4 regions of the Psychromonas sp. MME2 genome follow, and region 3 is predicted to be linked to each of the others. Evidence: predicted binding sites of a transcription regulator. Region 3 holds the regulator's gene; each other region holds the start of a gene.
The links. The regulator sigma-54, encoded in region 3, starts transcription at its own class of promoters, with help from an activator protein. The targets are predictions, from matches to a motif close to GTTGGCACGNNNNTNGNNT.
Positions count from the first base shown of each region.

Region 1: a site for sigma-54 is predicted at 2,315-2,333, ahead of AB1A03_RS14885 (PEP-CTERM sorting domain-containing protein). Genes of this name have one in related genera too.
Region 2: a site for sigma-54 is predicted at 2,923-2,941, ahead of AB1A03_RS06830 (LPP20 family lipoprotein). Genes of this name have one in related genera too.
Region 4: a site for sigma-54 is predicted at 1,455-1,473, ahead of AB1A03_RS01335 (CCXG family PEP-CTERM protein). Genes of this name have one in related genera too.

Region 1 covers NZ_JBEWXI010000014.1:45,178-51,495, forward strand. The annotation lists gene AB1A03_RS14870 (right-handed parallel beta-helix repeat-containing protein) at 1-486, opposite strand, end outside; partial or broken gene AB1A03_RS14875 (ISAs1 family transposase) at 772-1,227, opposite strand; gene AB1A03_RS14880 (excinuclease) at 1,549-1,989, shown strand; gene AB1A03_RS14885 (PEP-CTERM sorting domain-containing protein) at 2,392-3,105, shown strand; gene AB1A03_RS14890 (serine hydrolase domain-containing protein) at 3,288-4,505, opposite strand; gene AB1A03_RS14895 (helix-turn-helix domain-containing protein) at 4,625-5,617, opposite strand; gene AB1A03_RS14900 (substrate-binding domain-containing protein) at 5,933-6,318, opposite strand, start outside.
Region 2 covers NZ_JBEWXI010000006.1:186,745-193,062, reverse strand. The annotation lists gene AB1A03_RS06850 (chemotaxis protein) at 1-679, opposite strand, end outside; gene flgA (flagellar basal body P-ring formation chaperone FlgA) at 1,036-1,491, shown strand; gene flgM (flagellar biosynthesis anti-sigma factor FlgM) at 1,568-1,882, shown strand; gene AB1A03_RS06835 (flagella synthesis protein FlgN) at 1,907-2,326, shown strand; gene AB1A03_RS06830 (LPP20 family lipoprotein) at 2,384-2,878, opposite strand; gene AB1A03_RS06825 (FlgO family outer membrane protein) at 2,999-3,727, opposite strand; gene AB1A03_RS06820 (flagellar assembly protein T N-terminal domain-containing protein) at 3,882-5,030, shown strand; gene AB1A03_RS06815 (DUF7305 domain-containing protein) at 5,284-6,318, opposite strand, start outside.
Region 3 covers NZ_JBEWXI010000012.1:200,069-206,386, forward strand. The annotation lists gene mgtE (magnesium transporter) at 1-890, opposite strand, end outside; gene AB1A03_RS11205 (HPr family phosphocarrier protein) at 903-1,178, opposite strand; partial or broken gene rapZ (RNase adapter RapZ) at 1,179-2,026, opposite strand; gene ptsN (PTS IIA-like nitrogen regulatory protein PtsN) at 2,065-2,511, opposite strand; gene AB1A03_RS11220 (RNA polymerase factor sigma-54) at 2,613-4,061, opposite strand; gene lptB (LPS export ABC transporter ATP-binding protein) at 4,100-4,825, opposite strand; gene lptA (lipopolysaccharide transport periplasmic protein LptA) at 4,831-5,376, opposite strand; gene lptC (LPS export ABC transporter periplasmic protein LptC) at 5,363-5,926, opposite strand; gene kdsC (3-deoxy-manno-octulosonate-8-phosphatase KdsC) at 5,927-6,318, opposite strand, start outside.
Region 4 covers NZ_JBEWXI010000002.1:208,942-215,259, forward strand. The annotation lists gene AB1A03_RS01330 (permease) at 1-713, shown strand, start outside; gene AB1A03_RS01335 (CCXG family PEP-CTERM protein) at 795-1,409, opposite strand; gene AB1A03_RS01340 (DNA-J related domain-containing protein) at 1,665-2,246, opposite strand; gene slmA (nucleoid occlusion factor SlmA) at 2,518-3,114, opposite strand; gene dut (dUTP diphosphatase) at 3,137-3,595, opposite strand; gene coaBC (bifunctional phosphopantothenoylcysteine decarboxylase/phosphopantothenate--cysteine ligase CoaBC) at 3,609-4,838, opposite strand; gene radC (RadC family protein) at 4,976-5,653, shown strand; gene rpmB (50S ribosomal protein L28) at 5,789-6,025, shown strand; gene rpmG (50S ribosomal protein L33) at 6,037-6,192, shown strand; gene AB1A03_RS01375 (hypothetical protein) at 6,270-6,318, shown strand, end outside.

The sequences.
Region 1 (6,318 bases), on a different contig from region 3:
AATCGTTAAATTTCGAGGAATGAGCCCTGAAGAAGCAACGCCAACCGGAGTGTTTTCAAAGGTATTGTTGGTAATGGTAATATTGCTAATTTGTTGATAAGCATCTTCATAGGGAATATTAATTAAACGTGCGTTAGAGTGGTCATTGCCGGCATCTGCAGCAACTTGAGTATTTTCGTTTTGACCATTTCTATCAAACATTAATAAATTTTGAATAGTTACATTACTGCTTTGAATGTTAAATAGTGGTTGAAAAGCATCAGTTGAAGTACGCACTATACGGCTGACACGAAAACCTGGTGCACCTTGAATTGTTACAGGTGATTGGATGTCGAATTGTTGTGATGTCGTAATGGTACCAAAAATTGTAATCGTATCTTTACTATCGCCATTATCAACAGCTGCCTGAAGGTGTTCTGACAACTGTGCTGCATTATATGCAGAGAAGTTTTCCGCAAAGACGCTATGGCTTGTCAGAAGAGTCATGAATACTGCTGCTGAAAGGGGGGAAATAACTGCTTCGTTATCATTGTAAGTGGTGATTTTTTCAACATAAAATAGTCTCCTTGTTATATTTTATTCGGATGCAAATCTAGCATTAAAAAACGCTTAATTATTAAACAGTTGTAAAATGCAAAGGAAATATCACAAAAACAGAGTGTTTAATAATGAATTCGTGATATTGGTTGATGTTTTTGGTTTTTTGGTTGAACTTTTTTGTTTTGTTTTGTTTTGTTTTGTTTTTGACGTTTTCTTGGGGTGGGGACACGGCTAGCGCATTTTAATCCCGCTCTCCAACAAGGTTGAGCGGTATTTATCATCTAGCCCTGCCATCTTCTGTTTCGCAGCCATACTGGCCGATTTACTTTTATCTTGTTTGAATAAGGCCATTGCCATTTTTCTCATAACGTTAAAGGCTAATGGTCCTCGTCCTTTACGTATACGTGACTCATCTTCTCTAAATGTCATATCAAGTACCCAATGCATACTTTCAACTTGCCAATGATCACGCACTGCGCCTAACGCTTGCTCTGCACCTAACTGCAATGAACTAATGTACCAACGTGTTTCCTCTGTTTCTTTGCCTGTACTTTTTTCATGTACTTGTGCGGTTATTTTAATAAGACTGTTTAAGCCTGACCAACGATATTCCTTGGCCAACCATTTTTTATCAATTAATAATTGCTCACATATCCTCGTTTCAATACGCCCATGACCTGCTGAAACAAAAGGCTGGACACCCATAAATTGAAATAAAGAAAATCAACGTGTTAGCTGTTAGCTGTTAGCTGTTAGCTGTTAGCTGTTAGCTGTTAGCTGTTAGCTGTTAGCTGTTAGCTGTTAGCTGTTTTAAAGCCCTTGTTTGAATTGTGCGTATACATGCACTCTAGGCTTGAACCTATTATTTTTTAAACAGAATATTTATTTGAATATCAATAGATTATGAATTACTGTGTTTTTTTATTTAATACAATCAGGCTGACAATGAGAAATTGTATAGCCTCGTTATGCTCTAGTCATAATCAACCTATTTTGGAATTTATAGCAATGAAAAAATTAACAACTCTAGCGCTTTCATCACTAGTTTTTTTCTCATCAAGCACTTTTGCTAGAGATGATGTGGGTAATTATTCTATTACAAAGGCAATGAGTTCTGAAGTGGCTAAATCTAAATTAGGCTCTGAAGTTTCATTCTACTTTGGCGAACAGAGTTACGGCAAAGCTCTCAAAGAATTAGGTGAATTTAAAACTAGGAAAAAAACAAACGCTTTCAATAAAACAGATGAAGAAGCGTGCAATTGGGTTTTCCTTTCTGCCATGATTTCTCTAAAAGACCGAGCGATAAAAGAAGGTGGAAATGCGGTAGTAAATATCAAATCAAATTATAAAAACAATCTCACCTCAAGCAACGAGACCTTTCAATGTGGTGCAGGAGCCATTATGGCAGGAGTTGCGCTGAGTGGTGAGGTGGTGGCACTCGAAAAATAAACATAATAGTACTAGAGAATACCCATACTTTTTTGACTAAAAATAATATGCCACGTTCAATTAGGTGTAGGAAGTTCACCATGTATTTCAAAACGGTGTTTTGTAACTTAGGCATTTCCTCGTTGAACGTGGGTTTATCTTTATGAAGTAAAATACATGGATGCCCCGTTTGTTGTCGTTTGTTGCTTACTTATTTGTAAATGCATAGTTATGAGAAGTCATCAGGGCTAAACCTTGTTTTACATTAGTCGAATTACTTTACATACATAGAAGGCGATGTATCAATAAATCAATATAAGTGCATGTTTAAAAATAGATTATTTAAGTTGGCTTGTTTTTTGCTTTGATGGTTTGACTTAATAAGTCAGGCACATAAATAAATATTACTATTATTGGAAAATTATGAATTGCATTAAAACTATCTTCTTAACCGCTTTATTCGCTGTTACTTCTCCTTTCGCAACAAGTGGCATTATCAACTTTGATAAATATGCTGCGGGGACAATTATCGACAATGAATATAGCTTGTCTCATGGTGTTACCTTTAACGGGGTAAATGTTGCTCGTAATGCAGATAACCTAGCGGTGATATTTGATACAAATAATTATACTGGTGGTGATAGTGATCTTGCTGCTCCTTTCTTTAATAACTCAAGTCTAGGAGATCTTAGCCCTGGTAATGTGTTAATTCTTCATGAAAATCCCAGTACTTGTAATGCATTAACCTGTACAAATCCTGATGATGAAGGTAGAAGAGCGGCCGGTTACTTTAATATTGATTTTTCTGAAGCGGTTACCCTGAACAGCATTGATTTTTTCGATATTGAAAGTCAAGAAACGAATAGCAATACTTTAGTTTCTTTATTTGATATTAACGGCGAAGAAATATCAGCAAATACTTTTTACACTCCCTTTACTGGTGGTGACAACCAATGGGCAAGACTCGATTTCGGTATATCAGGAATTTACTCAATGCAAATCAAGCTACATGGTTCAGGCGCAATAGATAATATTAGCTACACGAATACGAAAATTATCGTATCAGAGCCTGCAACGCTGGCGATTTTTGCTCTTGCTTTAATTGGATTATCGACTCGCCGATTCAAAATAAGTTAATCTGGGAACTGTACAGGACACCCCGTGCTCAGAGATAAATCGAGGGGGCATGGGAGTAGATCTTGCTTTTTGCACTTTTAACTTCTATCGCAGTGCAATCAAATAAAAGATATAGATGCCGCGAACTTGATAAGGTAGTGCCTGTATTTTATTTTTGAATGCAATACAGGCGGATAAACAGGTTATTTAATTTCTTCTTTTACAAAGTTACGAATGTAGCCTGCTACGTTGTTACCTTCGATACGGTTACTAAACCATACGGCAACGATATTTTTATTAGGTGAGATGTATAGACCCTGTCCACGCATACCGCCTTTGTAGATATCTCCATCTGCAAACACCGCATCAAATTGGTAGCTGCCACCAATTGGTTCATCAGGGAACATGCCAATAAAACCAACGTGTGCAGGGCTTACTTTGTAAACGCCTGGTTTTACCGATTTCTGAATATGTTTCACCATGTCGCTAGGAATGATTTGCTTTTCAGCGGTTGCTGACCATGAATCGGTAAATAACATGCCAAAACGAGCCATGTCTTCGATGTTAGAATTGAATAGGCCGTGAATCACTTCATGACCATCAGGTGTCATTGAGAAGTAACCATCGCCAGTCATGCCCGCTTTTGACCAAACGCGCTCTTCAAACACTTCCGATAAGGTTTTGTTTTCAATTGTTGCAATCAGTAAACCTAGCATTTGCGTATTAGCAGAGCTGTATTCAAATGCTTGGCCTGGCGCTTTTGCTTTTGGAATGTTAATTAACGTATCGTAATAGTTTGGTGCTTCCCCCGTTTCTGCGAACATCATTTTAGTGATCCAAGAGTTAGGGTTGGCACGTGCCGCATCATTCTCTTCATGATCCATACCTGATTGCATATTTAATACGTCGATAATTGCAATGTCACCCCAATCTTTACCGTTTAGTGTAGGGATGTACTGTTTAAGTGGTTTTTGTACATCAAGCTTACCTTCAGCTTCTAACATCGCGACAAGTAGACCCGCGATAGCTTTGGCGTTACTCATCCATACATGTTTTGTATTTGCAGGAATGTTGTTTTTTTCAAAAATAACCTTGCCATCTTTCACAATCATCATTGAGTTTACAGCTGGGTTTTCACCATTCATTATCTCAGTTAATTTTGTATCATTAAAAGTCGCGTTATTTACTTTACTTGCTGAGATGTAATCTCTTTCAAGTGGTTTTGCAATACCCGCTTTTTTAACCGAGGCGGTTGGCATCACTTGATCAAGGTTTTTCCAGTACCATGAAGCTTGTTCGCTTGGATACATGAAGCTAACCATGCCAAAATCTTTGCTGTACGCTTGACGTGTTTCAGTCGTGATAGCATTGGCTGATGCGCTGACAGCGAGCACGCTAGCAAGTAAAGTTTTTTTAAACATATAGACTCCTGAACAAAATTATAATGTTTGTATATTTCAGAATTTTACGTGGGAAGGGCAATACTGTCCCTATCATTTTGCGACATTGTATGCCATGTAATATTTTATAATATTATTGGCTATTGCAGTTCCGGAGTGTAATCACGAGCATGTTGATTGATATATTGCATTGGTGATAAGCCAGTCTGTTTTTTTATTGCGCGAGAAAGGTTGGCGGGCTCTGTGTATTGTAACTTCTCTGCCGTTTGAGTTACGCTAAATCCCTGTAAAAGTAGTTGCTTTGCTTGGTCTACTTTTAAGTTATTGATATAGTTTCTAAAGGTGTCTCCGCTTTCGGTAAATATACGCTGTACGGTGCGTTCTGAAATACCAAATAAGTGAGCGATGAGCTCTAAACTAAAGTTGTTAGTGCACCATAGTGTATTTATGATAATTTTTAGTTGTTGTAATGCATTGGTCGACTTGTCTCGGTAAGTGCTATTGGTTGCCCCCATTGACTCTATTTGACAATTAATCGCTATATAACTTTTAGGTTGTCCGACTAATACTCGTCCGTTTTCGGTCTTTTGTGCTATCTGCGTGGTGTCGGCAATATCTGGTTGCAACACAATATAATTAGGCTTCCAATCTGTGCCTTGGTATTTACTTAATAGTTTAATTAGGCGTGATGTTGTAAAAAGGTGCGCATGTTTAAATCCTCTGTGTGAAGAGTGCAAGGAGCTAGTGTGGTAAATGCGTAACTCACCCTCTATATATTCAAACTCAAGATTGAAATGAGAGCCTTGTAAATGCAGCCATTGGCTTAAAGCCAGTAATGCATCCATTAATGTTTCTTGGTTAGCAAGCAATGATACCAGTTTAGGGTGTAGATCTTGCGTTGTACCTATGTGGCCAGATATAAAGCCAATATCATCACAGTTGGTTAATTTTGCGCTGCAATCAAGGAGGTGCCCTAATGAGTAGGAGGGGAGATAAAGATTGCTATTAGTAAAAACGTGATCGTCAATACCGAGTTGTTTGGTGATGATTCTTGGATCTTTTCCATATTCTTTGATGGTATTGAAAAATGGAACTGCAATAGATGCTCGACTAAGTGCGTATTGGCTTGACACATCTCCCCCCTTATCACGTGCATAAATTTATACCAAACTGATTCAGTATGTTATCTGATTTTAACTAGCCAAATAGGTCTGCTATTTATTCAGGTTGGTATTAAACATACACGTTAATGTTGTTTAAACGTTTGGCCTATTAGGGCGTCACTATATTAGGGGGATCCATCTCCATAAAACGATTTGATATTATCCCATTAGTTCATACAAAGTCTACCGATTCCATAATTATAGCTATGACCTGCGATTGAATGCAGTGTTGCTATCAATTATTTTTAATTAACAAGATAGATCAGATGCTTATGCGGATTGGTATCAGTAGTCAAATGGGAATATTGGGGTATTCCAATTGTCGAATATTGCCTTGAGTTTACCTGAGTGGAGTAATTGGGGGAGCTGACTATCAAATATTTCGGCTAGCTTTTGACCGCGAGGTGTATTGGTAAAGGCGGGATATAACTTCAATTTAAAGAGGCTTTTAATTTGGTAGTCGTCTTGGTTAAAACCTGCTTCTTGCAAATGTTTAGCTGAATCCTCTAATGCTTCGACAAGAGCTGCGCGATCACAGAGAAAGTAATCGACTCTGGCTCTTTCTAACATTATCAATGGGCTTACGTGATTATTTTGTTCTTTAGTGATAACGTCTACGGAAAGGTAGTTATCATAATTTGAGCCTCTAACCCAAGCAACACGCTTACCGG
Region 2 (6,318 bases), on a different contig from region 3:
CAGGTTGTGTTTTGGATACTTCCTTGAGCAAATCCAGCGCCTCTTTACCATCTTTAACTAAATCACATTCAAAACCAAGTGTTGATATCGCTTTTTGAATCTGTTTACGCGCAACGGTCGAGTCGTCAGCGACTAAAATGCGTTTATTCATCGCTTTTTCAGATATACCCTGTGCAATAATATCCGCATTAACTTCAGCATTAACGGGCGCAATTTCATCTAACACTTTTTCAACATCTAAAATCTCAATTAATGTTCCTTCTATATCCGTAACTGCGGTTAAATAATTTGAACGGCCAACACCATTAGGAGGCGGCAACACATTTTCCCAGTTAATATTTATAATGCGCTCGACCGAGCCCACTAAAAACCCCTGAATTGAACGATTATACTCTGTGATGATAATAAAGCGCTCTTCAACGTTATCGATAGCGCGTCCACCTGTCGCCAAATTCAGATCAATAACAGAAATAGTTTGTCCTCGTATATGAGCGACACCACGAATGGAAGGATGTAATTTAGGAAGCATTGTCAAAGGTGGGCACTGTAAAACTTCTTTTACCTTGAATACGTTAATCCCATAACGTTGAATTCCACCCAATTTAAATAAAAGCAACTCAAGACGATTTTGCCCCACCAATTGTGTTCTCTGATTCACAGAGTCTAAAATGCCGGCCATGTTTAAATCCTTTTTGTTATAGTGCTTAGCAAAAACAAGTAGTTTTATAATGAAGGGAAATCCATTAAACTAAGTTTCTTAATTAAGCAATAAATAAATAATCAACGAATAAGGTGAATATTTTGATACGTTTTTTCCTCATCTTGCTTATTATAAACTGTTCGTATAGTTTCGCTGAGAGCAATTACAGAAAAAAGATAGAAAATTTTGCAGAATCCATTATTTCATCCAAATATGATACTTCATACGATACAAACACCAAACAGAAATTGCAAATTAACATTTCCCCAATTGATAATCGTCACAACTTTATCCCCTGTGCAAGTGAATTGATTGGGGAGGTTATCGGTGACACCTTGAAAAAAAATACAGCGGTAAAAATCACCTGTACAGATCCAAAGCCATGGACAACCTATGTCAGAGCACAGGTTAAGATATTAATACCGAGAGTAATGACAAGCACGTCACTGATCAAGGGCAATAGATTAACAGCCGATAATATAAAATTAAGCTATGTGACTAAATATCAAGCCAAAAATGGTAGTTTCGATGAATTAAGCGTACTTATCGGCACGCGATTAAAACGTAATCTATCTAACGAAAAAATAATCACCGAAAGAGACGTCTGTTTTGTTTGCAAAGATGACAAGGTAGTGATCAAAGCAAATAACAAAGGGCTACTAATAAAAACTTCAGGTATTGCTTTAAATGATGCTAATATTGGAGGCACTGTAAGAGTTAAAAATTCACGCACACAACGAATAGTTGTTGGGACAGTATCAGGGCTAAAGGAAGTTCAAGTGTCTTTCTAATTTTTTGTAATTTAGTACTCAAGAAATTATAAATACGGCCGATAAGTTAAATATGTAGTACTTTAAGGATAGGATCATGAGTATAAATATAAATCGATCAGGCGTACAAAAAAACATCATTGTTGAGCAAAATAAGGCACAAAAACAACAATCTTTAGGTGAACAATCCCAAACAACAAGTGCGAGTAGCAAAGATTCCGTGCAGTTAACTTCACAAGCGTTGAATTTAAATAAACTAGAAAAACAATCATCTTCGGAGCCTCAAGTGAATAAACAACGAATTGAATCTCTTAAAGCTGCAATTTTGAATGGTGATTACAAAATCAATACCGAACGCTTGGCTGAAAAATTAAGTAAATTTGAAGGTGACTTTAGTAAAGCATTTAGCTAATAATCGATAGTGGAAGATATTTAAATGCTAGCAGAGCAATTACAGCAACAACTGACCCTAATTAATACCTTACAATCAATCCTCGAGGCGGAAACTACCTGTCTCAAAGAAAAAAATTTTTCTTCATTAAAAGAAATTTTGTCTGACAAACAAAATGCCTTGCAACAGATCGCCTCAATCGATGACAGCTTGATAAAAAACGGCTTACAAAAAGCCCTAGCGGAAAATGAAAAGTTACAACAGTTAAAACAAGAAATCGATAAACAGCTTCGCTCATGCAAAAAAAGTAACGACATTAATGGCCAACTAGTCACATTGAGCATGAAAAGCAATAAACATTTAATGCAGATTTTAAAACAAGAAACGGGCAAAAACAGCGTCACTTATAATAACAAGGGCTCCCTGACAAGTGCATCTCTGTTAGGTCAAGATATTAAGGCATAAACAACGAGCAATATTTATTTACCTCTATACCACACGACCTAGCCAACAACACGCAAACTAATAAAACACTTGCTGTTCAACATTAACGGCAGGCTCTTGCTTACTATAGCTAATACCTGACTCCTTTAATAATGAGACGCTACGCATATCCAATGCAAGTTCTGTAATATAGAGATCCCCTTCATGATAACTTTTTAGCACCTTCGCCCCTCTGACCAAACCGTTCACTTGCGCTTGAATCAAATCGTTAAGCAAACGTGAGCCATTGACTGCATTTTCCGAACTCAATAACACACCATAGATTTGTTCCGCCAACTCTTTATAAGCCTCTAATTTAGAAGCCTTAATTGCATTCAACATTTGCAGATCAAAGGATTCACCTTGCTGCGCGGCAATTGGAGCATAACCGATAGAAGTCATAATGTATGGCTGATCATTACTACTAAACAGCATATTCTGTTGCTGACCATTGGTTTTCGCACAGGCACTTAACAACAAGATAGCGACAACCATTAAGAGCGAAGAGATGAAACGATTAATCCCATGTGACATAATAATATTCCTTACTTTGTGTTTCTTGCAGAGTTAATCATACAAAGCAAAAATCGAGCCACTTAAAAGCATAATCCTAGTTTCATTTTACAATCTGTACTAATTTCAAACTTTTATCACTTAATGTACTATTACGTGAGATATATTTTTTTCTTGATAATCATAATTCCCACCAACAAACATATTATTAGGGAGAAAAGCACTACTAGTCGATTCAACCAAATTATTGTTAGCGTTAACAATGCGAATGTTTAGCATCACCCCTTCTTCATTACGAGACATTGTACCTGTCAAAATTCTGTTAACATCTATGTCTTTATTCAACCTTTTCCAATCGCGTGTTAACGCAAATTCACCCTCAGGGGTTAACTGAATATTGCCAGTTATTTTAAAGTCAACAATGGGAATATGACGAATATGCAATTCATGGATAAACTGCTCTGAGATAGTTTGCCCTAGCCAGTTGGTGGTTTGATGGTTATGTAGATCAACAATAGATGTCAAGGCGATTGCCTGATGACGAGATGTCGAAGGGAGATTAATAATAAGTTGCTCTGCCATATCGCTGACGACTTCAGAAAGAACAAAAGATCGCTCACCAACAAAGGAAGTTATATCCGAGTTGCTATTATTATTCACTATACTCGCATTAACCTCCCCTAAAGCAGCATCACTATTCGCTGAAGAACGAGCAATATAATAATAGAGATGATCATCTTTGCTAACGCTGCGAGTATTTACAACGGCAGTCGTTTCTATATTACGTGCCGCGCTTGTTTGCTCGGGAGCTGTTGACGCACATCCCTGTAATAACAAGGCAGCCCCTGCCAGTACCAATAAATTATTCATTCTTACCTACCTTGGACAGATTTAACTTTCATAGAAGGTATCGGCAACAGGGCAAAAAGCTTTAGTAAACTTTATCATCCAAATTTATTTAAAATATTGGTTCGAAAATTGCTTAATATAATGACAGGTTTATTTTTTAAGTTAAAGGTTCTCTATGTTAAAATATATACTTTTCACTTTGGCTTTATGCTGCTGCAGTGTCAATGCAAAGCTATTTACGTCATCCGGAGAAGCTTTTATTATTAAGCAGGATATCGATAGCGCCCGAGATGTGGCGATCAAAGAGGCGCTAAAAAATGCATTAATTTATTCTGGGGGGCCAATATCCATTCTGCAGCAAGTCAACAATGGGGTGTTAGTTGAAAATAAATTGGTATTTAACAGTAAAGGCGAAATTAATTCACTAACCATCATCGATGAAAATGTAAAAGAAGATAAATTAATGGTCACTATCAGTGTCGATATTGAACTCTCACATAATAGTTGCCAAGGAGCCCAGTATCCAAAATCGATCGCCATTACACGTTTTAAATTAAACAATCCCAATCATGCCGTTGACGGCCAGATACACACCATTAATAAGCAAATAACGCAAACGTTATTTAACCGCTTAAAATTATCACCTCAACAGTTAGATGTTAGAGAATTAATCGATATTCCGGTCCGATTAGGGCAACATTATAGCCTGCAAAATATCTCTAATACTCTATCAACGATGGCAACACAAACCGATAGCCAATATATTTTTTACGCCGAGATCAATGATCTATCCGTTGATTTTGACAGCAAAAATTCGATTAACTATTGGCTTGTTGACCCACTACGAAATTTTTATATGACCGTTTATCTCTATGATGCTCTACAGGGGACCCTTGTCATGAGCAAGCAATATCGCACCGAAGCTAAATGGGAATATGGTATGCATGAAAGTGCTGATTTACAGAGTAAACTGTTTTGGCAAAGGGAGTATGGGCAAGCAATTATTAACCTGCTCGCTAATGTTAATGAAGATATCAATAAACAATTGCAATGCATGCTCCCGATCGCCAGAGTGATTTCAGTAAAAAATAACAGCGTGCAAATTAACCTAGGTAAACGCAATGGTCTCAAAGAAGGCGAGACACTCACTCTTTTCTATAGCAGTAATTATAAAGATCAATTTGGCATCGAGCGCAATGCAGAAACTCAATACCAAGATCCGATGCAAGTTATTGAAGTTCATGATAGTAGTGCGATCCTTCGCACCATTGATAATTACCCGTTAGGTAATATACAAATTAATGATTTAGCAAAAATTAAATAATAGATATCCCATTGTAATAGCAATTGGGTTAAGTATGTGATCTAAATTTTGCGCAGGAAAAATGGCTTAATTTGAGGCGTAAGTTGACGAAAATGGTTGCTCCCTTTGCGAAACTTACAACAAAAAAGTAAGTTATTTTAACCCGTAAAATAGATCAGCTATTTATTCCGATTGGTATAATGCTATAAATTAAAATAAATAGCCCCTAAAACAACAATTGTTCAGGGGCTTTTTTACATGAAAAAGGGTCTGGCTACGGATAAAAATAGTGCACAGAAGTAAATGACGCTGCCGTCGGCTCCTCATCGGGGATATCAATCATATCCGATAGCATTTCATCATAATGAATACCTGTACCAGCAGAAACATTAACCTCTTTGCCTCGCACGGCCCCCATAATATCACCACCGCCGCCTAAATCTAAATTACCATTCGGAGCATAAATTCTGGCGTACATATCAGCATTACTTCCCACTGTCACAGCCATATCCGAATCATTACTGCTTTCATATGATGAATATATGGTGAGTGGAGCCTCCCCCTCAGAGTTAACCGTTTCATCAGCAAAAAGATCCGTCAATGAATCAAGATTTACCGAACCATCGGTCAATATCGTCAATGAGCTCGTGTCGTCAGCAAAGACAAAGTTACTGTTTTTAGTCAATATATCCCCGGTTATCAATAGGGTTATATCCCCCGTGATAGTGATATCCTGCCCTATCGGTGTAAACTCATCAAAGATGTACACCTCGGTGGGTTCACCAAACACATCAAGGGTGACAGGCGCGACACCCGCAATAGGCGTACCATCGGAAGAGACCTCTGCGCCATTGAATTGCAAATTACTGCCAATCATTGTTGCGCTGTAACTATTGGTTGAACCCGATGGAACTTGCCCCTTCATGGCTGTCATTTCCGTGACAATATCAAGCGGATCACATTCTCCAAAATCAATTTCAGGTGGCAAAATCTGGTCACTATGTATTGCCGTTTTTAAATTACTATGGTTTTCTCCACCATATATTACGGAGCTGCTAATATCCTTACCATTATCACCGTATAAATCGCCACCAACGGTGATCTCTTGCCCCGTGGCAATTAACCCCTTAAAATCTAAGTTGCCACCAGCATGAATATTAGAGGTAGAAGTAATCCCTTTAAATTGTATATTATTAGCCGCGGTGGCAGCCCCTGAGATAGAGCTACCACTTGACGTCCCTGTGGAAATACTCCCGTTTGATGTTAAATTACCATAAATGCTACCACTACCGGATAGTTCGATATCCGC
Region 3 (6,318 bases):
ATTAGATTAACCGATAACCAAACAGTACGTCGTTTAGCACTGGGAATTATCGCGGCAAATGTATCTTCATCATCGTCCATACCAGCCATACCCATCATCGAGTGTTCGGCATTTTCACGAATAATATCAACAACATCATCGATAGTGATTCGACCAAGAAGGTGTTTGTTGGCATCGATAACAGGCGCGGATATCCAGTCATGACGTTCGAATAATTTAGCTATTTCACCTTCATCGAGTTCTACCGATAACGCTTCGGTTTGATCATTCATTACCTGTTCAACAGACAGACTTGGATCAACGGTAAGTAGAGTCGATAGTGGTACATCACCAATTAATTGGTCGTCTTCATTGACCACATATAAGGTGTCGGTTGCTTCTGGTAATTCCCCTTTGAGGCGTAAATAACGTAAAACAACATCAATAGAGACATCCGCTCTTAGCGTGATCGTGTCGGTGTTCATTAACGAACCAGCGGTATCCTCAGGGTAAGCCAATGCTTGTTCTACACGGTGTCTATCTTGCTTGTCCATCTTCTGTAAGACGGCTTGATAGAGGCTATCTGGAATGCCCCTTAGTATGTAGGCGAGATCATCGGTATCCATCCCTTCTGTGGCGGCTACAAGATTAGCGGCACCCATTAAATTGATAATGCCATCTTTAGCATCTTCATTTAATTCTTCTAAAATTTCACCATGTTGGTCATGGTCGGTTAAATTCCAAAGCACTTTACGGTGGGAAGGAGGGGAGGACTCCAGTAGTAAAGCGATGTCACAGGCAGCCATTTTATCAAGGATGCTGCGTGCACGGACAAACATGCCACTTTCTACTGCTTGATTAACTTCTTGAAGGCGTTGCTGAGCATTTTGTACATCTGTATTTTCCAGCATTGCCTAACTCCTTTATTCTTCTTCGAAAAATTTATCTTCTATTAACTTTGTAACTGCACTCATTGCTTGCTCTGCTTGATTACCTTGGGCAATAATCTCTATCTCTTGACCATAACAGGTTTCTAACACCAACAATCCCAACACACTATCAGCATCGGCCTGTTTTCCTTGATGCTTAATGGTGATGGTGGCATCAAAAGAGTTTACTAATTCAACCAATTTTATGGTTGCTCGTGTATGCAGGCCAAGTTTATTCTGTATTGTAATTGTTTGATTAATGATAGCCATTTATTTATTGCCTTTTAAACATTTATGTTCAATTTGCACTTGGTAGTGAGGTTTAAAACGTGCCGCTATTTGCTCAGTGACATAGACGAACGGTGTTTCCCTCCAGTACAACCAATCGCAATCGTGACGTAATTTCGGTTATTCGTTTCAAGGTAGGGTAACCAAGAGTGGAATAGATTTTCTATTTGATTGATGGTCTGCTCGACCATAGGCTGGCTACGCAGGTAATCTTTAACTGGCTTTTCAAGGCCAGTGTGTTCTTGCAGTTCTGGTATCCAATGAGGGTTGGGTAAAAAGCGTACATCAAACATATAATCAGCATCTTCCGGGACCTTATATTTAAAGCCAAAAGATTGGAAAATAATCAATAAGTTACTTTTAGTTGAACCTTGTAAGTGAAGTTTTAGATGTTCGTTGAGATTGTGAATCGATAACGTTGTGGTATCAATCGTTAATGAGGCTATATTCTTTATGGGAAGTAGTAGCTCTTGTTCTAGGTCTAGCGCTTGCGATAAGGATAATTTGCGTTTAGATAATGGATGCAGGCGCCTTGTTTCACTATAACGGCGGATTAAAGCGCTGGTCATGGCATCGAGATAAATTATTTCTACTTCAATTTTATTCTGTAATGCAGCAAGCAACGTTTCTATAGCGGCTATGTCGTGAGGCAAGTTGCGAATATCTAAGCTGATCGCAACTTTATTATTGCTGGGATCAACGCTATCAAGTAATTGTTCAAGGAGTTGGTATGGGACACCATCGATGCAGTTATAACCTAAATCTTCAAGTACATGTAACGCGATCGTTTTTCCTGAGCCTGAGCGTCCACTAATAATTATTAATTTCATGCTAATCCCAACTAGTTATTGACTCTGTCCTATGTTAACTACTCTGATTGTAGTAATTTAAACAAGGCTTCGTCTGAATCTGCCGTTCTCAATTGACGCAGAAATGGTTTATCTAATAATTTTTTGCTAATTTCAGAGAGTGCAACTAGGTACTCTTGGCATTTATCTTCAGGAACAAAAATAGCAAATAAAAGGTCGACATTATTACCATCGTAAGCATCGTAATCAATGGCTGTATCACATTGTAAAAAAACGGCTGTAGCGGGCAACGATGTATCAATTTTTACATGTGGGATTGCAATGCCGCTTCCGACCCCCGTTGACCCTATTTTTTCACGCGCAATTAAATCGTTAAATAACGTTTGTGCGTCAATGCCTAGTTTTTCAGCCGCGATATGGCTAATTTTTTCTAGTGCGCCTTTTTTACTTGTACAGTTTACCTTGCTGAAAACGGAGTCTTGAGTTAATAAAGTCGATATTTTCATATTATATATTCTGTTTACGATCCATAAAATTAGCGCGCAATTCTAGCAGGTTCTTCTTGAATGACTATTAACAAATAGTCATTTTTTAATCTTAATCAAGTCTATAGCAACTGTTTACGCTGATTTGATGGCGGTATACCTAATGATTCTCTATATTTTGCAATGGTTCTACGTGCGACTTTAATACCTTGCTCTTCGAGTAACTGAGTTATTTTATTATCACTTAAAGGTTTATTTGGTGATTCTGCTGTTACTAGCTTCTTGATTAATGCGCGAATGGCTGTCGATGAACACTCTCCACCACTTTCAGTGGCGACATGGCTAGAAAAGAAAAATTTGAGCTCATAAATCCCTCTAGGGGTGTGCATAAACTTCTGCGTAGTCACCCGAGAAATCGTTGATTCATGCATTTCAACCTCTAGTGCTACATCATTTAACACCATCGGTTTCATTGCTTCATCACCATACTCGAAAAAAGCTTGCTGTTGTTGGACGATACAATTGGAAACCTTTAGCAGTGTCTCATTTCGACTCTCTAAGCTTTTAATGAACCATTTAGCTTCTTGTAAGTGACCTTTAATAAATTGTGAATCTGTTTTACTGATATTAGATTTACATAAATCGGCATATTGCTGATTAATCGATAAGTGTGGATTGCAATCAGGGTTTAAAGAAACACGCCACTGCCCTGCAATTTTTTTAACGTAAACATCGGGTACGATATATTGTGCTTTACTCTCTTCGAGTTGATTGCCAGGACGAGGCTCTAGACTCTGAATAAGGCGCATTACTTCACCTAATTCACTCTCTTTTAGTTTAGTTTTTCTTGCTAATGTTCGGTAATCTCGATTAGCCAGTAAATCCATATGCAAATCAAGAATCATTAATGCTTCGCTGCGCCATTGTGTTTGTTCTGACAGATGTTTTAGTTGTATTTGCAAACACTCTTGTGTGGACCGAGCTGCCACACCAAGCGGATCAAAATGTTGGATACGTTTTAGTACCGCTTCCACTTCATCTAACTCTAGATCCGTTAGTTCATCATTTAAACTTTCTAAGATATCTCTGCAGCTAGTGGTTAAATAGCCGGATTCATCAATGGAATCGATAATTGCGGTAGCAATGAGCTGGTCTGTATCTGTAAATGGCGTCAACTGCATCTGCCAGATTAAGTGGTCTTGTAATGTATCTGAAGATTCGCCTTGATAGACAGTATCTTCACCTTCATAATTGACTGTGCCAGAGGAGACTGACGTTGTTGGTGGTGCAGTGAATGACTCTTCCCAGCTATTTTCAATAGGCAAATCATCGGAGAACTCCTGTTGAGTTAACGCCTCCGATGTGTCCATGTCGCTACTATCTTTTTGTTCGCTACTTACCTCTGCAATACCACTTTCATCGTCTTGTTGAAGTAGCGGATTTTCATCCAGCACATTTTGAATTTCTTGCTGTAAATCAAGTGTAGAGAGTTGTAATAATTTAATAGCTTGTTGTAATTGAGGGGTCATAGCAAGCTGCTGACCCATTTTCAATTGTAAACCCTGTTTTATCAAAGTATCTCTTCCTCTTACGCAAATAAGGTGATTAATTAAAGTCTAAACTCTTCACCCAAGTAGACCTGTTTTACATGGTCATTCTCTAATATTTCTTGCTGTGTGCCAACTGCAATAATTTCACCATGACTAACAATGTACGAGTGTTGGCAGACATCTAAGGTTTCTCGAACGTTATGGTCGGTAATTAATACGCCCAAACCGCGGTCACGCAACTGCTGAATAATATTTTTTATGTCGATAACTGAAATGGGATCCACACCGGCAAAGGGTTCATCTAGTAATATGAATTTTGGCTCTGTAGCAAGCGCTCGGGCTATCTCTACCCTGCGACGCTCACCACCGGATAAGCTCATCCCTTTGCTGTGGCGAATGTGGGTGATATGAAACTCTTGTAATAGGGTCTCTAGCTTATCTTCGCGCTGTGCTGCCGTTAACTCTTTACGAATTTGTAAAATGCCCATGATATTTTCGCTTACCGTTAAACGACGAAATATAGAGGCCTCCTGAGGGAGGTAACCGATCCCTTTTTGTGCTCGAATATGCATGGGATGATGAGAAATATCTTCATCATCAATGGTTATTTTACCTTCATCTTGTTTTACTAAACCCACCACCATGTAAAAAGAGGTTGTTTTACCCGCGCCGTTAGGGCCAAGTAAACCGACAATTTCACCTGTTTTCACGGTTAAGCTAACACCATTAACTACCGTGCGACCTTTGTAGCTTTTCACTAAACCTTGTGCAATTAATTCTGCCATTCTATCTATTCTTCTTTTTCTATGGTTTTGTCGTCCGAGGTCGATGTGTTTTTATTTTCAAATTGTGCGGGTAAAAATACCGTGTTAACACGATCAGTTGCAGCTTGACCCGTGCTCACCGTTAACTCTTCATTATTGATGGAGTACACGATTTTTTCACCATTAACTTCACTATCTAGTTGTTTTACTTGAGCATTGTCCTGTAGCGTGATGGTGCTTTCTGCTAGATCATAGCGAATGGTGTTGGCTTGGGCATCAAAGGGTTTGCCATCATCTTGTGTTTGATAAAATGTCGCTAAATTGCCTTCTGCTATCATTATTTCTTGGTTTGCTTTTTCACCACGAATGACCGTTAGTTTGTCTGCGGTAATTTTGATCGTTCCCTGAGTTAATATCACATTGTCAATAAATACAACCGTATTTTCCTTCATTTTTGCATGTTGACTGACGGAGCTAACATGGATCGGCTGTTCATAATCAGACTCAATGGAAAAGCAGGAAAATGTGATGATTAACGTGCTGATTGCTATGCTAAATTTAATTTTTTTCATTGAGATATACCGTTTCAATTTTATCTTTGACAACAAATTCTTCAGACTCTAATGACCCCCATAGTCCGACGCCTTGTTGCTTCATTTGCGGCCCAGTCCAATTAACAAAAAGATCGCTGGTCACTTCTTTTTTATCTAATAGTATCGTTAGCTCTTGTGTGTGCATCGTTTGCACTAATTGATCCAAGCTCAGATTTTTTAGCCATACATCATCATTTAACGTTAGTGTGTCTTGATTGTAAAGCACCCCTTTTTTACTGCTTAGTTGCCAAATGGAGGGGACATTGTCGTCTGTTTTTCTAGCGTATATAATAACCCTTGGATTTTCAAAAAGGGTTTTATTGGTTGCATTAAAATTAATTACTTTATCTGCATATAATTTATAATCGCTTCGTCCCGCAATATCAAAATGAGTATTAGTGACATTATAGGCTATATAGCTAGGTTGGTGTTTTGATGTTTCCGGTAGCTCTTTTTGTGGTTTCAAGTATAGCCACGTTAAAAATGCCACTAATAATATGATAAATGGAATGCTTTGCCGCTTATTCATTTATTCACTTTTGCCTTGTGTTGTATGCAACTGATTATTGCATTGTAGTAATAGGTCACATACCTCTCGTACAGCTCCAAAACCACCTTTTGTATAAGTAATTAAATCAGCATGTTGCAGCACTAAAGGATGGGCATCGTTTACTGCAATACCTAGCCCACATGCTTGCATGACGGGTAAATCGACAACATCATCACCAATATAGGCAACTTCTTGTGCTGTTAATTTTTGTTTTATTAATAGTGATTGATAGGCACTTATCTTGTCTTCTTGCCCTTGAAATATATAAGGTACGCCAAGTGCTTGCATTCTGTCAGAGACAATTTTAGATTGTCGTCCAGTTATCACCGCTACATCTATACCAGCTTTTAATATCGCTTTTATACCGAAGC
Region 4 (6,318 bases), on a different contig from region 3:
TACTAGGCGAGCAGTTATTACTCTTACGCATCGTTTTAGCCGCACTCTTTGCATTGCTAATTGCATGGGTCATAGGCCGTCATTTTAAATTACAACACACTACATCGGCAGCAAACACGAACCAATGTGAGCACTCAAGCTCACGATTTGTAAATGCTGTGAAGCAAGGTTATCAACACCAGTTAGATCATACAGCCCCATGGGTTTTATTAGGCTGGATGCTGGCAGCAACCCTCTCTGCAGCCTCTGTTTGGGACTTTTTTGGACAAGCTCTTTGGTTACAAGTAATAGTAATGATTGCCGTTGCATTTCCCTTTGCACTCTGTGCCACGGGCATCACACCTGTCATTGCAATGCTATTATTGGCAGGCTTATCACCGGGAGCTGCCATCGCCTTCTTTTTAATTGCACCAACAATCAGTATTGAGCTATTAAAAATGATTCGCCAGCAACAGGGGGTTTTTGCTGCAATGAGTTTAGCGATGCTAATGGTGGGAGGAGCATTTATTATCGGCCTAGGAATCAATCAATATATTGATACGATTTCGTTATCCTGGCTGCAACAGCAGGGCAATTACAGTTGGTGGCAAATTATCAGTTTATGCATTATCTTAACACTCTACTTAAGCTCATTACTGCGCCGTGGAGCACGTAGCTTTATTGCCGAATTAGTTCCTAAAAGCTTTATGAAGATACGTCATAAACACCATTAATCGGCTTAACACTTTTCGAGAGTATTAGAAATGATAAAGCCCCAATATTGGGGCTTTATTTCATTATTTCAGAAGCTAAATTTATGCGTTGTTATTTTTACGACGCAAACCGAATCCGATTAATCCGATACCAAATATAGCTAATGCAGAGGGAGCAGGTACTGCGGCTGCAATACTCTCTTTTGACATCACATCCCAATTTTGGCCATCATTTGTAAATCTCACTGTACTTGGTCCATTACAGCAGCTTTCCGCCCAGTATATTTCCAATAAATGGCTACCAACTGAGATATCAATATCATGTGCTTTCATAACATCGCTATTAGCCCAGTCTGTACTCCACCATAAATCATCGCTTCTATTTGTTAGTAAAAGCCCATCAAGATATAACGCAGCACCATAGTGTGCATCTAATCCAGCTTCAACACCCCAAGTCCCAGTCGCACCTATAGTAAAATCAACTGAAAAATGATTAATGGTATTATTTCCAGTTTTATAAAGCTCAAATGCATCGATAGCGTTCGTTGTAACCGTTGAACTTTGGCTATTCCAAGAGCTAATGAAATCACTGCTATCAATCATAGCTGCATTATCAATCGTTCTTGTTGCAACAGTCATTAGTGACGCAGAAGCATTAGCTGAAATTACCATCGTGGTGGCGAATATTGCGGTAGAGAATACTTTAGAGATATTCATTTATCTTCCTTGAGTTAATTATTTTAAACGTAACGAAGCCTTAAATTGCAAATATCAAGCCAATAAATAAAAACACTTAAATATCAACACAATATAGGCGAACATTAGAATTCAAAAACCATTAGTGTAATTTTTTTCGACATACATGTTGTTTTTTCGGTATTTATTTTACACTTATAATCTATTCTTTATAAAAATCAACAAGCTCCTACGATAATCATTTATTGTTACCCGAAAAGAAAAGCGTGCATATCTTTAACCTTCAGCGTAATAACGTTTTAAAACCGCCATCGCTTCATTCAAAGCTTGCGCTGTTGCAACAGCACCTCCTTTATCGGGGTGATGCCTAGCTAAAAGCTGCCGATATCGTTTTTTAACCATCGCCAAATCACAGGGTTCATTTAACTCAAATAGTGCTAAAGCACTCTGCTTTTCACTATCATCGCTCATTTTCAACCAAAAACTAGCCAGTAAATTATCAACCTCTTCGCCGCTAGTATTATGCAAATTATTTATGTCTAGATAATATGCACGCAACGGATCTCTATTAACTAAACTGGTTGGCTGTTGTGCAATAACACTTTGCGGCAACCATTGAATGTTCAGTGCCTCAATAACAATATAACCTGCTTGTTCAGATCGCAACTGATCTGAAAGCTTATAAAGTGCATGAAATAAAAGAAAATGTTGCTGGAATAAAGCCAAGTTATCAAACGGTAGGTGTTGCTGCTGTTGAAGTTGTTGCTCCTGTAACAGCTTTAATAAATCATACTCTTTGATCCCTTCGGGGTGACTTTTAACAAGTTTTAGCAAAATGCTATTTTGATAATTTATCACTGATTATAGTCATCCCAAGCGCAGGTGGATTGATTAGCTCGCGTTTAATGGAAGAGTTACATCATCAACACTTTGTGAATACTTTAAAACGTTGATGATGATACCAATTCCGGTAAGTATGTGATCTAAATTTTGCGCAGGAAAAACAGCTTAATTCAAGGCGTAATTTGACGTAAATGGTTATTCCCTTTGCGAAAATTACAACGCAGCAGTAAGTTGTTTTAACCAGTAAAATAATTAGCTATTTATCGGAATTGGTATGAGAATATGGCTATTTAAACTGTTCGTGAAAAAAAGCCCATTGCGCTTTAAAAAATTGCGTCGGTTTTTGTTTGAATTGGCTACGAACAAATTGACTCATACGTCCTTCTGCATAGGCAAGTAGCATATTAGCTGCAATAGCCTCATCAACCCCTAACTTACCGCCATCAAGAATTGGTTTCTCTCTTAACACCTGTTTAATTTGCGATTCTAATTTGGAAAATAAATGCTCGATACGTGATTGTAATCGCTCATGTTCACCCAACAATGCATCACCCGTTAAGATACGCGTGATGCCCGGATTTTGTTCTGCGAAACCAAGCAAAAAATACAAGATATGTTCAATACGAATTAACGTTTGCTTTTGCTGATCTTTAATAAGGTTAATTTGTGTAAATATGGTCGTCTCAATAAAATCAATTAACCCTTCAAACATTCTCGCCTTACTCGGGAAATGACGATACAACGCCGCCTCAGAGACACCCACTTCAGCAGCAAGTTTTGCCGTAGTGATACGTTGCCCAGGCTTCCCCTCTAACATAATGGCTAACGCGCGTAAGATATCATCTTTACGGTTTACCTTTTTCTTTTCTGTTTTTGTCACCATTGTTAACAACATCCTTTGTTATTTAATTTGTCCCTGAGTGCCCAAAACCACCTTCCCCACGCGCACTACCATCAAAGCTATCAACCACTTCGAATGTTGCTTGTACCACAGGCAAGAAAACCAATTGCGCTAAACGTTCACCTGGCTGCAAAGTAAAAGCGGTTGCACTGCGATTCCAACAAGAAACCATTAATGGCCCCTGATAATCAGAATCAATAAGGCCGACTAAATTTCCTAATACGATACCGTGCTTATGACCTAAGCCTGAGCGAGGCAATATCGTTGCAGCTAACGTTGGATCTGCAATATGAATCGCGATGCCTGTTGGTATAAGCTGCGTTTCACCCGGAGCTATGCTTATTGGGCTATCAATACAAGCGCGTAAATCCATACCTGCCGAGCCTATTGTGGCATATTCAGGCAATGGAAACTCTTTACCAATACGGGGATCAAGAATTTTTAGTTCAATTTGTTTCATTATATTTCCTATTTTCTTAATCGTTATTCGTCGTAGAATATTGTTGATGAATAACTTCAAGCAATTGCTGGGCAACCTTTTTTTTATCAGCAAGTGTTATATCAAATCGCTGCTTGGCAGCAAACACCGTTAATGCATTTTTTTCACTATTAAAGCCTTGATCAGCTTTAGCTACATCATTAGCTGCAATCAAATCTAAATTTTTACGTTGCAGTTTATCGAGAGCATAAGCTTCTACATTTTCAGTTTCCGCAGCAAAACCGACACAAAATGGGCGATCTAAATGATTTGCGACATCGGCAATAATATCTGGGTTCTTCACTAAATGAAGCGTTAAATTCTCAACTCCAGATTGCTTTTTCATTTTTTCCTGGGCAATCACTTCGGGGCGATAATCGGCGACCGCAGCACAGGCAATAAAAATATCGCAATGGTCAAGAGTCTGCAAACTTGCAGCATGCATATCTAATGCACTTTTAATATCAATTCGATTAATATTAGCCGCACAGGTTAACGCGACGGGACCTGTAATAAGGGTAACATTTGCCCCCATTTTTTGCGCTACCTCTGCCAATGCAAAACCCATTTTTCCCGAACTATGGTTACTGATATAACGAACAGGATCCAACGCTTCTTGTGTCGGACCTGCTGTAATCGTAATATTTACATTTTTAAAAATAGCTTTTTGTGGTGCAAAAAAATCAACCACGAGATCAACTAATTGATGCGCTTCGAGCATTCGACCAGGACCAATATCACCACAGGCTTGTGGCCCTTCTCCCGGCCCCCAAATATGCATGCCGCGCTGAGCCAAAACAGCAATATTCTCCTGTGTAGCAGAGGCGAGATACATCTCCATATTCATCGCAGGAGAAACCGCTATCGGTGCAGGGCTTGCTAAACAAAGCGTGGTTAATAATTCATCGGCAAATCCTGCGCGTAAACGAGCAATAAGGTTCGCCGTTGCCGGAGCAAGTAAAATAAGATCTGCCCATTTCGCAAGCTCAATATGTCCCATACCCGATTGTGCATTAGGATCCAGTAGATCATCAGCCACGGCATGGCCAGAAACAGCTTGCATTGTGAGGGGGGTGATAAAAGATTTTGCAGATGTCGTCATAACCACGCGTACATCCGCACCAAACTCCGTTAATCGACGAGTTAGTTCAACACATTTATAAGCAGCAATGCCACCAGCAATACCTAATAAAATCTTTTTTCCCGCTAAGGGTGAAGAAACAGACATAACGACCACTCTAATCACTATCCCCTAGTTATTTAGGGGTAATTAAAAAGAGCAATAGGATACCACAAACTTTTCCTGCACGATGTGAAAATATCGACTAGATTTAATATCACCATTATGTAACAAAAAAGTCTTGCATGAGTAAATTAAAAGATTGGCCACAACAAGAAAGACCACGAGAAAAACTACTCGCACAGGGCACTGACGCGCTTTCTGATGCAGAATTGCTCGCTATTTTTCTAAGAACAGGCTGCAAAGGAACGGACGTGGTGACGCTTGCTCGCCACTTAATTAGTGAATTTGGCTCGCTACATGCCCTTTTTGGCGCATCGGAATCTCACTTCTGCGCTAAAAAGGGGCTAGGAAAAGCCAAATATGTGCAATTGCAAGCCGTATTAGAAATGTCTCGCCGTTACTTACAGGAGCCGCTACAAAATGGCCAGCCATTAACGAGTGCCGCACAAACCAAATCATTTTTACAAGCTAAGATGCACCATTTACCCTACGAAGTGTTTGCTGCGCTATTGCTCGATAGTCAACATCGCATTATCCGTTTCCATGAGTTTTTCTTTGGTTCCATTGATAGTGCAACGGTTCATACTCGTGTTATCGCACAAAAAGTATTAGCAGATAATGCCGCCGCCATTATTTTGGTACATAACCATCCATCGGGAGATCCAACAGCCAGTATTGCCGATAGAAAAATCACTGAAAAAATCATATCTGCAATGCAACTGATCGATGTGCGCGTTTTAGATCATTTCATTATTGGGTATAAAAAATGTACCTCTTTTGCTGAAAATGGATGGATTTAACGCTTAAATTCACACTTTTGTTGATCTTTCATACGTATTCATGTATAAAATGCGCCCTCGACGCCTTTGGCGACGGCTAAAAAGGTGTTCGACTATTTTGCTCGAGTAAAATTTATTATTTTGGAGAATTACGACATGTCTAGAGTATGTCAAGTTACAGGCAAGCGTCCAGCTGTTGGTAACAATGTATCACACGCAAAGAACCACACACGACGTCGTTTTTTACCTAACCTACAAACACACCGTTTTTGGGTTGAGAGTGAAAACCGTTTTGTTAAATTACGCCTAACCACTAAAGGTATGCGTATCATCGATAAAAAAGGTATTGATGCAGTATTAGCTGATATCCGTGCCAATGGTGAAAAAGTTTAAGGAGCTTTAAAATGCGTGATAAAATTCGTTTAAATTCAAGTGCTGGTACTGGCCATTTTTATACTACTGATAAAAATAAAAAGACGATGCCTGAAAAGTTTGAAATCAAAAAATTTGACCCTGTTGTACGTAAGCACGTTATGTACAAAGAAGGCAAAATCAAGTAATTTTGATTTTATCTAATAAAAACCCAGTTTATACTGGGTTTTTTTATGCCTGCTAAAAATGAAAAAGGATAAATAATATGCGTTTATCACGTAAAGGTTGGAACAATGTACTTATCTTTGCCGTTT